DNA from 3 places in the Demequina sediminis genome. Region 2 is predicted to be linked to each of the others. Evidence: predicted binding sites of a transcription regulator. Region 2 holds the regulator's gene; each other region holds the start of a gene.
The links. The regulator HspR, encoded in region 2, represses chaperone genes until heat shock. The targets are predictions, from matches to a motif close to AAGTTGAGTCNNNNNGACTCAACTT.
Positions count from the first base shown of each region.

Region 1 (3,269 bases), on a different contig from region 2:
GCGCCGCAGTACCGCCTGCAGGTCACGCTCGAGCGCCTCGCGGTCGACCCCGTCCCACGCGAGCACCACGTCCGACCCCAGGTTCGAGGTCATCACGATGATCGTGTTGGTGAAGTTGACCGTGCGGCCGCGGCCGTCGGTGAGGCGGCCGTCGTCGAGCACCTGCAGCAGCACGTTCCACACGTCGGGGTGGGCCTTCTCGACCTCGTCGAACAGGACGATGCTGTACGGGCGCCGACGCACGGCCTCCGTGAGCTGTCCGCCCTGGTCGTAGCCCACGTAGCCGGGGGGCGAGCCGATGAGACGCGAGACCGCGTGGGACTCCATGTACTCGGACATGTCGATGCGGATCATCGCGCGCTCGTCGTCGAAGAGCTGCTCCGCGAGGGCGCGCGCGAGCTCGGTCTTGCCCACGCCCGTGGGGCCGAGGAACAGGAACGAGCCGATAGGTCGGTTCGCGTCGGAGATTCCCGCGCGGGCGCGACGGATCGCGTCTGACACGCTCGCGATCGCACGATGCTGTCCCACCACGCGCGCGTGGAGGCGGTCCTCGAGGTGGCCGAGCTTGCTGGACTCGTCCGTGAGGAGCTTCTCGACGGGCACGCCGGTCCACTTCGCGACCACGCCCGCGATGTCCTCGCCCGTGACCTCCTCGCGCAGCATGCGCTCCGCAGGGGGGATCGCCTCGAGTTCCTCGCGTGCCTGGGCGATCTGACGCTCCGCGGCGGGCATCTCGCCGTAGCGGATCCGGCCCGCCTTCTCGAGCTCGCCGTAGCGCTCCGCGCGCTCGAGCTCGCCGCGCAGCTGCTCGAGCCGCTCGGTGGCCTGCGACACGCGCACGATCAGCTCCTTCTCGCGCGCCCAGCGCAGGTTGAGGGCATCGGACTCCTCGCGGAGCCTCGCGATGTCTCGGTCGATCTCCTCGCGGCGCGCCTTGGCGTGCTCGGACTTGTCCTTGGCGACCTGCGTGCGCTCGATCTCGAGCTGCATGATGCGACGGCGCGCGCGGTCGAGCTCGATGGGCATCGAGTCGAGCTGCATCTTCAGCGCGCTCGTGGCCTCGTCGATGAGGTCGACCGCCTTGTCGGGCAGGAAGCGCTCGGTGATGTAGCGGTCGGACAGGCGCGCGGAGGCCACGATCGCCTCGTCGGTGATCTTGACGCCGTGGTGGACCTCGTACTTCTCCTGGAGCCCGCGCAGGATCGCGACGGTGTCCTCGATGCTGGGCTCGCCCACGAAGACCGGCTGGAAGCGTCGCTCGAGGGCCGAGTCGGTCTCGACGTGCTCGCGGTACTCGTTGAGCGTAGTCGCGCCGATCATGCGCAGCTTGCCGCGCGCGAGCATCGGCTTGAGGATGTTGCCCGCGTCGACCGAGCCCTCGGCCTTGCCGGCGCCCACGATCGTGTGGAGCTCGTCGACGAAGAGGATGATGCGGCCCTCGGATTCCTCGACCTCCTTGAGGATCGCCTTGAGGCGCTCCTCGAACTGGCCGCGGAAGGCCGCGCCCGCGACCAGCGAACTCATCGCGATCTCGATGACGCGACGGTCCTTGAGGGACGAGGGGACGTCGCCCGCGACGATGCGCTGGGCGAGGCCCTCGACGATCGCGGTCTTGCCCACGCCGGGCTCGCCGATGAGGACCGCGTTGTTCTTGGTGCGGCGCGTGAGCACCTGCATGACGCGACGAATCTCCTCGTCGCGACCGATCACGGGGTCGAGCGCGCCGGACTCGGCGAGGGCGGTGAAGTCCTGGCCGAACTGCTCGAGCGCGCTGGCCTGCTCCTGGGTGTCGGGGGCGTAGGGCTGAGCGGACATGAGTTCCTCCTGGTGGTGCGTGGTGCTCTCTTGCGGCTGGCTGCCTCAGACTTGAGCCGCCTACGCTCAAGTTTACGTAACGACATCCGGCGGCGCAAGTGGAGCGGGGGAGGGCGGGGGTCCGGCACCTTGTCGTGTCGAGCGGAAGTCACACCTCTCGCGACCGGTGTTCGCGATTCCCCGTTCGGTGACGATCTACGTGGCGCCAGATGTGTGACTTGCGCACGGTGGGGCGGCGTGGCCGATCGGGTGGCCGCTCCGCCAGCGCAGCCGGTGGTTGTGCAACGACGCGCCGATGCTGTAGAGTCTTATCTCGCGCCAGCCGCCCGGGAGGGTGGCCGATGCAGCTAGGGCCCCGTTGTGTAGCGGCCTAGCACGCCGCCCTCTCAAGGCGGTAGCGCGGGTTCGAATCCCGTCGGGGCTACGACATGAAACTCCTCACCGTTCGCGGCGGGGAGTTTTGTCGTAAGCGGGCGTATTCGCGACCGTGTTAGCGTCTCCCTCCATGTCTGACTGGCGCTCATTCACCGTGCAGGGCTCCGCCTCGTGACCCTCGGGCACGGGTTCGAGAGCGTCTTGGCTGCGGCACGTGCGGGCGAGCAGTGGGCCTGGAGCGAGATCTACCGGGACCTCGCGGGTCCCGTCCGCGGATACCTCGCTGGCCGCGGCTCGCCCGAGCCCGAGGATGAGGCCGCCGAGACCTTCCTTCACGTCGCAAAGGGAATCGCCTCCTTCGACGGCGACGAGTCCGCCTTCCGCTCGTGGGTGTTCTCGATCGCGCACCGGCGCATGGTCGACGCGCATCGCAAGGCGGGCCGTCGCCCCAAGGTCGTCGACACCGAGCTCACCGACCTCGCCGAGGGCGCGGACCGCGTGGCGACCCCCAGCGCGGAGGAGTCCGTGCTGGTCCGCGACGCGGCCGTGGCGACCGCAGATCTCCTGTCCGGGTTGAGCGAGGATCAGCGTCAGATCCTGCTCCTGCGAGTGGTCGGCGAGCTGTCGGTCAGGGAGACGGCGTCGGTGGTCGGGAAATCCGAGTCGGCGGTGAAGGTGGCCCAGCACCGCGCCATCACCGCGCTCCGGCGGGCCCGCGCCAAGCGCGACGCTGAGAAATCCTGACGGTCATGTAACCGATCGGCGCGGCGTGGCGATCACAGGACCATGACGAGCAACGACTTCACGCCCCGCGACCAGGAGCGGCTGCTGCGTGGCGACGCCACCGGCCCGCTGGCCGACGCGGCCCCCGCCATCGCGGCGCTCCGCGCGCTGAACGTCGCGCCGAACGACGCCGAGACGGCGCGTGCGGCGGCTGCTCTCGCAAGTGTCGCCGCGGATTCCTCGGTCCCCCTCACCGTGCCTGCGGCGGCAACCCCTTCCCCATGGCGTATGCGCGCCGCCATTGCCGGCGGTCTCGCACTCCTGGGGCTCGGCGTCGTGGGCGGAGCCGCTGCCGC
Region 1 is NZ_BAABRR010000013.1:22,538-25,806, forward strand. It holds gene ABEA62_RS11075 (ATP-dependent Clp protease ATP-binding subunit) at 1-1,815, opposite strand, end outside; tRNA gene ABEA62_RS11080 (tRNA-Glu) at 2,167-2,239, shown strand; gene ABEA62_RS11085 (RNA polymerase sigma factor) at 2,362-2,934, shown strand; gene ABEA62_RS11090 (hypothetical protein) at 2,977-3,269, shown strand, end outside.
Region 1: ABEA62_RS11075 (ATP-dependent Clp protease ATP-binding subunit) is a predicted target of HspR. The motif match lies at 1,864-1,888, and genes of this name have one in related genera.

Region 2 (3,269 bases):
GACACCGACCCGTGGCACCGCATGGCGCGCAACGCCGCGATCGGCCAGTCGCTTCAGGACGCGTACGGCAAGGGTCACCCGATGGCCCGCCTCGCCGACGGTCTCTACGCGGTGCTCATCGCTCGCGGACCCGACATGGGCCGCGGCGTGGCGGATCTCCGCGATCACATCTCCCGGCGCGCGGTTCAGATGCGCGTCGGCAACCTCATGCGGCAACCTCCGCGGGTGTGGATCGAGACACTTCCCGATCTCCACGACTACGCCGTGGAACTCGTGGAGTCGCTGCAGAGATGAGGGGGCGATGGGCCGGCACCGAGCTGAGGGCGGTGTCGGCCCTTCGTCGTCTCACCTGGTCGACGGGGCAGCGGACCTGTTCGCGTGACTGTGAAGGTTAACCCTTCACCTATTATTTTCCCTATGACCGAATCCCCCCTCGCCGACCTTCGGTCACGACTGCTCGACAGCGCGATCGCCATCGTCGAGGCGCAGGGCACCGCTGGCCTCACGGTCCGCGCGGTCGCCAAGGCCGCGGGGTGCTCGACCATGGGCGTCTACACGCACTTCAGCGGCAAGTCGGGCCTCATCGACGCGGTCGTCGAGGCAGGATTCGACTCTCTCGATGCCGCGCTCGACCGTGCGTTCGAGGACGGCGGCGGCGGCCGCGACGGCCTCATCGCGACCGGACTCGCGTACCGGACGTGGGCGCTCGAACACGCGCCCCAGTTCCACACGATGTTCGTGCCTGCCGTGGCGGGCCACCAGCCCTCGGACACGACCCGCGACCGGACGTGGGACTCGTTCTTCGCCCACCGTGCACGCGTCGCGGCCGCGCTGGACAGCGCCGATGCCGACCCCACGGCGTGGCACGAGGCGGCGGCTCGCATGTGGGCCACCTTGCATGGTCATGTGAGCCTCGAGTTGCTGCGGCGCACGCACGCGATGAGCGACGAGCCCTTCTCCGACTACGCCGCGGCGGTCGACGTCGCGCTCGCGGTCGACGCCCGCGGGGTCGCGAACTAGGTTCGCCTGCCCGTCCAGACCACGACCGCGCGGCCCTCGTCGCGCCGCGCCCGGCGCCCGCGTTCGACGATCACGACGTTGCCGGTGGGACCGGTCGTGAAGACGCGCGATCCGGTATCCGCGCGCGGACGCAGGCGCTCGACCTCGTGCTCGAGCTGTTGCACGCGGCGCGTGAGGGTGAGGATGCGCGCGATGCCGGCCAGGTTGATGCCCTCCTCCTGGCTCATCCGCTGCACCTCGCGCAGCACGGCCACGTCACGGAGCGAGTACCTGCGGCCGCCGCCTGGCCGCCTGCGCGGCACCACCAGGCCGAGCCGGTCGTATTGACGCAAGGTTTGCGCGTGCATTCCGGCCAGCTCCGCGGCAGCGGAGATGAGGAACACTGGCTCGTCAACGTCTGGCTGCTCCACCGTGCACCTCCTTCGCGCCCACGCTAGCGGGCATCGTTCCTGCTTCCTACCTGGTCGCGTCGCGGTACAGGTCTGCGCGCGGGTCCTCGCCCGACGTGGCCTCCCTGAGTGCCTCAACCGCGCGCTTCGCTTCTCGCGAGAGCTTCCTGGGCACGGCGACCTCGACGGTGACTAGCAGATCGCCGGTGCCCTTCTTCGACGTCAGGCCGCGCCCCTTGACGCGTAGGGTCGTCCCCGACTGCGTTCCGCCCGGCACCTTGACGCGGACCTTCTCGCCGGTGAGCGTCGGCACGTCTACCTGGGCACCCAGGGCGGCCTCGTCGAACCGCACGGGCAGCTTGACCCTGAGGTTCAGGCCGTCGGCGGTGAAGACCGGGTGGGGCTGGACGTGCACCGTCAGCAGCAGGTCGCCCGGCGGGCCGCCGTTGCCGCCCGGCCGGCCCTTGCCCGCCACACGGATGCGCTGGCCGTCCTTGACCCCGACGGGCAGTCGCGTCGAGACGCGGCTGCCGTCGAGACCCAACTGGACGGTGGCGCCCTCCGCGGCCTGGCGGAAGGACACCTCAACCGCGGCGGCGAGGTCGCTGCCCTTCTGCGGTCCACGCGCACGGCCCCCGCCGAACATCCCTCCCAGGATGTCCTCGAAGCCCCCCGCGCCTCCCGTCTGGAAGCGGACGTTGCCGCCTCCGGGGTACGCGCCGCCGCCGAACATCCCTCCCAAGATGTCCTCGAAGCCCCCCGTGCCGCCGCCTCCACCGGCCTGGAAGCGCGCGCCCCCCGCGCCCATGGCGCGGATCGCGTCGTACTGCTTGCGCTGCTCGGGGTCGGACAGCACGGCATACGCCTCGCCCACGTCCTTGAAGCGGCGCTCGGAGGCGGCGTCGCCGGGGTTGCGGTCAGGGTGAAGGTCCTTCGCGAGCTTGCGATAGGCCTTCTTGACCTCGTCCGGGCCGGCGTCCTTGGAGACGCCGAGCGTCGCGTAGAAGTCCTTGGTGAACCAGTCCTGGCTCGTCATGGCGCCTCCTTTCGGCTGGTGGTTACTCGGGCTGGGCGACGATCACACGCGCCGGGCGGACGATGCGCTCGCCCACCTTGTGGCCCGGCTGTGCGACGTGCTGGATGGTCGGCTCGGTGACCTCGGTGCTGGGCTGCGACATGAGGGCCTCGTGCAGCTGCGGGTCGAACCCGTCGCCGGGTGCGCCGAACGAGGACCAGCCGAGCCGGCCGAGGGTCGACTCGAGCTTGTCCGCGATGGCCGCGAACGGGCCCTCGGCCAGGTCGCCGTGCTCGCGTGCCGCGGCGAGGTCGTCGAGCACGGGGATGAGCGCCTCGATCGCCTTCGCGGTCGCGTTGATCGCGATGAGCTCGCGGTCTCGGTCGACCCGCTTGCGGTAGTTGACGTACTCGGCCTGGAGCCGCTGAAGGTCGGCGAGGTGCTCCGCCGCCTTGGCGTAGGCCGCGTCGAGCGCGTCGTCCGCACCGGCCTCGTCCGTGCTGAGGTCGTCGATGCCGTCGCGGTTCTCGTCGAGGAACGATGCCCCGGAGAGGTTCGCGGCGGCGTCGGCGAGGATGCGCTCGGCCTCGGCCTCGGCGCCCTCGTCGGGGGTGGGGTTCTGGTTGTCGGTCATGGCTGCCCTTCCGTGAAGCGGCGAGGGCGGGCGGCGGCCCGGTGCACATGGTGCACGGCCCGCACGCCCGCCATCGTCCTTACTTCTTGTTGTCCTCGTCGTCGACGATCTCGGCGTCGACCACGTCGTCGTCGGCGCCCTGGCCGGTCGCGGTGCGCGCGGCCGAGTCGGGGTCGACGTTCACGGACTCGGACTGCTGGGCCGCGTACAC
Region 2 is NZ_BAABRR010000003.1:63,434-66,702, reverse strand. It holds gene ABEA62_RS03675 (hypothetical protein) at 1-294, shown strand, start outside; gene ABEA62_RS03670 (TetR/AcrR family transcriptional regulator) at 418-1,020, shown strand; gene ABEA62_RS03665 (heat shock protein transcriptional repressor HspR) at 1,017-1,430, opposite strand; gene ABEA62_RS03660 (DnaJ C-terminal domain-containing protein) at 1,477-2,445, opposite strand; gene ABEA62_RS03655 (nucleotide exchange factor GrpE) at 2,468-3,058, opposite strand; gene dnaK (molecular chaperone DnaK) at 3,138-3,269, opposite strand, start outside.

Region 3 (3,269 bases), on a different contig from region 2:
CGGGCATCTCGCCAGCCAACGCGCCGCGCCCGTGGCGGTTGGAAATCACGCCGTAGTCGACCCGCGGCGTGGCCTCGAGCAGCGTGATCGCGAGCAGGTCGCCCGGCCGGGCGCCCCGCACCGCGATGGGCCCGCTCACCACGTGAGGGCCGTCCTCTGCGCGGCGCGTGCGGGTCGCCGCGATCGCGATCGCGTCGTCCAGGACGCGCTCCCTCGGCACGCCGTGAGCGCCGAAGAACGCGGCCGGATCCTGCCCCTGATCGGGCAACAGGCCCTCGTGGCTCACCGTGTCGATCGTGATCTCGTCACCCGGGTCGAGAGTCACCACGGGCGCGTCTCCGCGTCGCGGCAGCCGGCCCCATCCCACCGTCGACGCGTCGGCGGGAAGGTAGGCGGAACCGTCCAGGTTCTCGCCGGGCTGAAGTATGCCCTGGTAGTCGGCCACGCGACCTCCCGTGATGTGTGTGCCCTAGTCTGTGGCCGAGACTACAGCCGCCCCGGGCGCAGTCAACGGACCCGGCCGGGGCCCCACCCACCCGGAGGTCCCGTGCTCGACCGGATGCGCCGCAATCCCGCCAACGCCCACCTGGGGCTCATGCTCGCCCTGACGTTCTCGACCGGCATCATCGACGCGGTCGGCTACCTGGGCCTCGACCGCGTCTTCACCGGCAACATGACGGGCAACGTGGTGATCCTCGGCATGGCCCTCGCGGGCGACACCGGGCTGCCGGTCGCGGGGCCCCTGATCGCGCTGGCCGGATTCATGGCGGGCGCGGCCGCTGGGGGTCGCGCGCTGCGCGGCGCGGCGGCGGCGTGGACCGCGCGCCACACCGTGCTCTTCGTCGCGGTCGGCATCATCATCGCGCTGGCGGCGGTGCCCGCGGCACTCGTCGCGGAGCCGGGGCACGTGCTCCAGTATTCGATCACCGCCGCCCTGGGCCTCGCGATGGGCTGCCAGGCGGCCGCCGCGCGCCACGTCGCGGTCAAGGACGTCACCACGGTGGTGGTCACCTCGACCATCACGGGCCTCGCGTCAGACTCGGTGCTGGGCACGGGAGGCGGGCAGCCGTGGAAGCGGCGCGCGGGGGCGGTCGTGCTGATCGGGCTCGGCGCGCTCGCCGGCGCGCTGCTGCTCCATGTGCACATCGGGGCCGGCATGGCGCTGTCCGCGATCATCACGCTCGTCGTCGCATGGCTGGGTCACGTAACCCACCCCGGTCGGGTCGGACGCATGCCCTACGACACGGAGTAGCGCGCCTACCGCGCCGGCCGGGCGGCAGAAACACTTCGTGTGCCAGGAGGAACGCTTGACTTGAGCGAAGGCCGCTCAAGTCTTATCCTGGAGGCGGAGCGCTTCACCGCTCGCCCGCGAGGGCGCCATCCCGACCGGGCCACCCGATCCTCCAAGGAGGTCAGATCATGGCACGAGAGATTCTCCGTCGCTCCGTTCCGGCCGCTGCCGCGTCGCCGTGGCCGGACGACTTCCAGCGCATCGTCCAGCAGTTCTTTGGAGACACCGACACGACCCTGTCGGGAGCCTTCTCCCCCGCCCTCGACGTCGAGGAGACCGAGGACGGCTTCACGATGCACGTGGAGCTTCCCGGCGTGAAGCCCGACCAGGTGGACGTGTCGCTCGAGGAGAACGTCCTTACGGTCTCCGGCGAGCGCAACTTCTACGACGAGAAGAACGCCGAGGGCTTCCGTCGCGTCGAGCGCAGGTTCGGCCGGTTCCACCGCGCGGTGCGCCTGCCCGACCGCGTCGACCCCGACAAGGTCACGGCGTCCTACAAGGACGGCCTGCTTACCGTCACCGTCGCCAAGTCCGAGGCGGCCAAGCCGCGCCGCATCGCGGTGAGCACCGACTAACGCGACGTGTGCCCCGGCCCCACTCGGGCGCCGGGGCACACGCGTATGAGAGTCGGGAACCCTGCCTGCCTAGGCCGAGTCTCGCACCACGAGCTCGGTGGGCAGGATGAGCGAGTGCTCGCGATCCGTCCGCCCCGCGAGCACGTCGATGAGGATGTCGGCCATGTGCCAGCCCATCTCCCGCGACGGCTGGCGCACGGTGGTGAGCCGCACACCCGTCGACAGCGCCGCGCTCGAGTCGTCGAAGCCCACGATCGCGACGTCCTCGGGCACCCGGATGCCACGGTCGAGCAGCACGGGTAGCGCGCCGGAGGCCATGAGGTCGGAGGCGACGAAGATGCCGTCGACCTTGTCACGCGACTCGAGGATCTCCCTCATCGCGCGCGCGGCACCGAACATCGTGAAGTCACCGTCGACCACGGGACCGGCCGCGACCCCGGCCTCGTCGAGGGCGCGACGCCAGCCCGTGAGGCGGTCGATCGAGCCCTGCATCGTGAGCGGGCCCGCGATGGTCGCGATCCGCTGGCAGCCTCGCTCGATGAGGCGGCGGGTCGCCGTCTCGGCTCCCGCGACGTTGTCGACGTCGACCACGTATGTGTCGGGCCCCGCCACCGCGGAGCGACCACCGAAGACTACGGGAAGGGACTCGGTGATGCGTCGCAGGAAGCGGTCGGACGTGTGGTGGGACACCACGATCGCACCGTCGACCGCGCCGCCACCCAGGTAGCGCATCGTCTTCCCACTGGGGTCGTGATTCGCGATCATCAGGTTGAGCACGTAGTCGGAGTTCTCGAGACGGGCGTCGATGCCCGCGACGATCTCCGCGAAGAACAGATCCCCAAAGAACCGGTTGACGTCCTCGGGCGCGACCAGCGCGATCGCCTGAGACTGCTGGCTCACGAGCGAACGAGCGGCCCTGTTGGGGACGTAGCCGAGCTCCTGAATCGCGCGACGCACGGCCTCGGCGATCGGCGGCGACACCGACGGAGCCCCGTTGACCACCCTCGAGACGGTGGCGCGCGAGACCCCCGCGCGCGCGGCCACCAGCTCGAGGGTGGGCGCGGAGGCGCGCCCGACGGTCGTCATGGGCTGACCTTCATCGGCGGGCATGAGGCCATCATCTCGAAAATGACCCCATGCCCGCCAACGGCGACAGGCATCCCCTCCTAGCCCTTCACCGCGCCCTGCATGATGCCCGACACCAGCTGGCGTCCGGCGAACATGAACAGGAGGAGCAGCGGCACCGTTGCCAACAGCACGCCCGCGAGCACGAGCGAGTAGTCCACGAAGTAGTTCGCCTGCAGAATCGACAGCGACACGGGAAGGGTCGGGCTCTGCTGGTCGAGCACGATGTACGGCCACATGAAGTTGTTCCACGAGGTCACGAACGTGAAGAGGAACAG
Region 3 is NZ_BAABRR010000007.1:70,214-73,482, reverse strand. It holds gene ABEA62_RS07790 (acetamidase/formamidase family protein) at 1-445, opposite strand, end outside; gene ABEA62_RS07785 (YoaK family protein) at 548-1,252, shown strand; gene ABEA62_RS07780 (Hsp20/alpha crystallin family protein) at 1,420-1,866, shown strand; gene ABEA62_RS07775 (LacI family DNA-binding transcriptional regulator) at 1,936-2,976, opposite strand; gene ABEA62_RS07770 (carbohydrate ABC transporter permease) at 3,033-3,269, opposite strand, start outside.
Region 3: ABEA62_RS07780 (Hsp20/alpha crystallin family protein) is a predicted target of HspR. The motif match lies at 1,310-1,334, and genes of this name have one in related genera.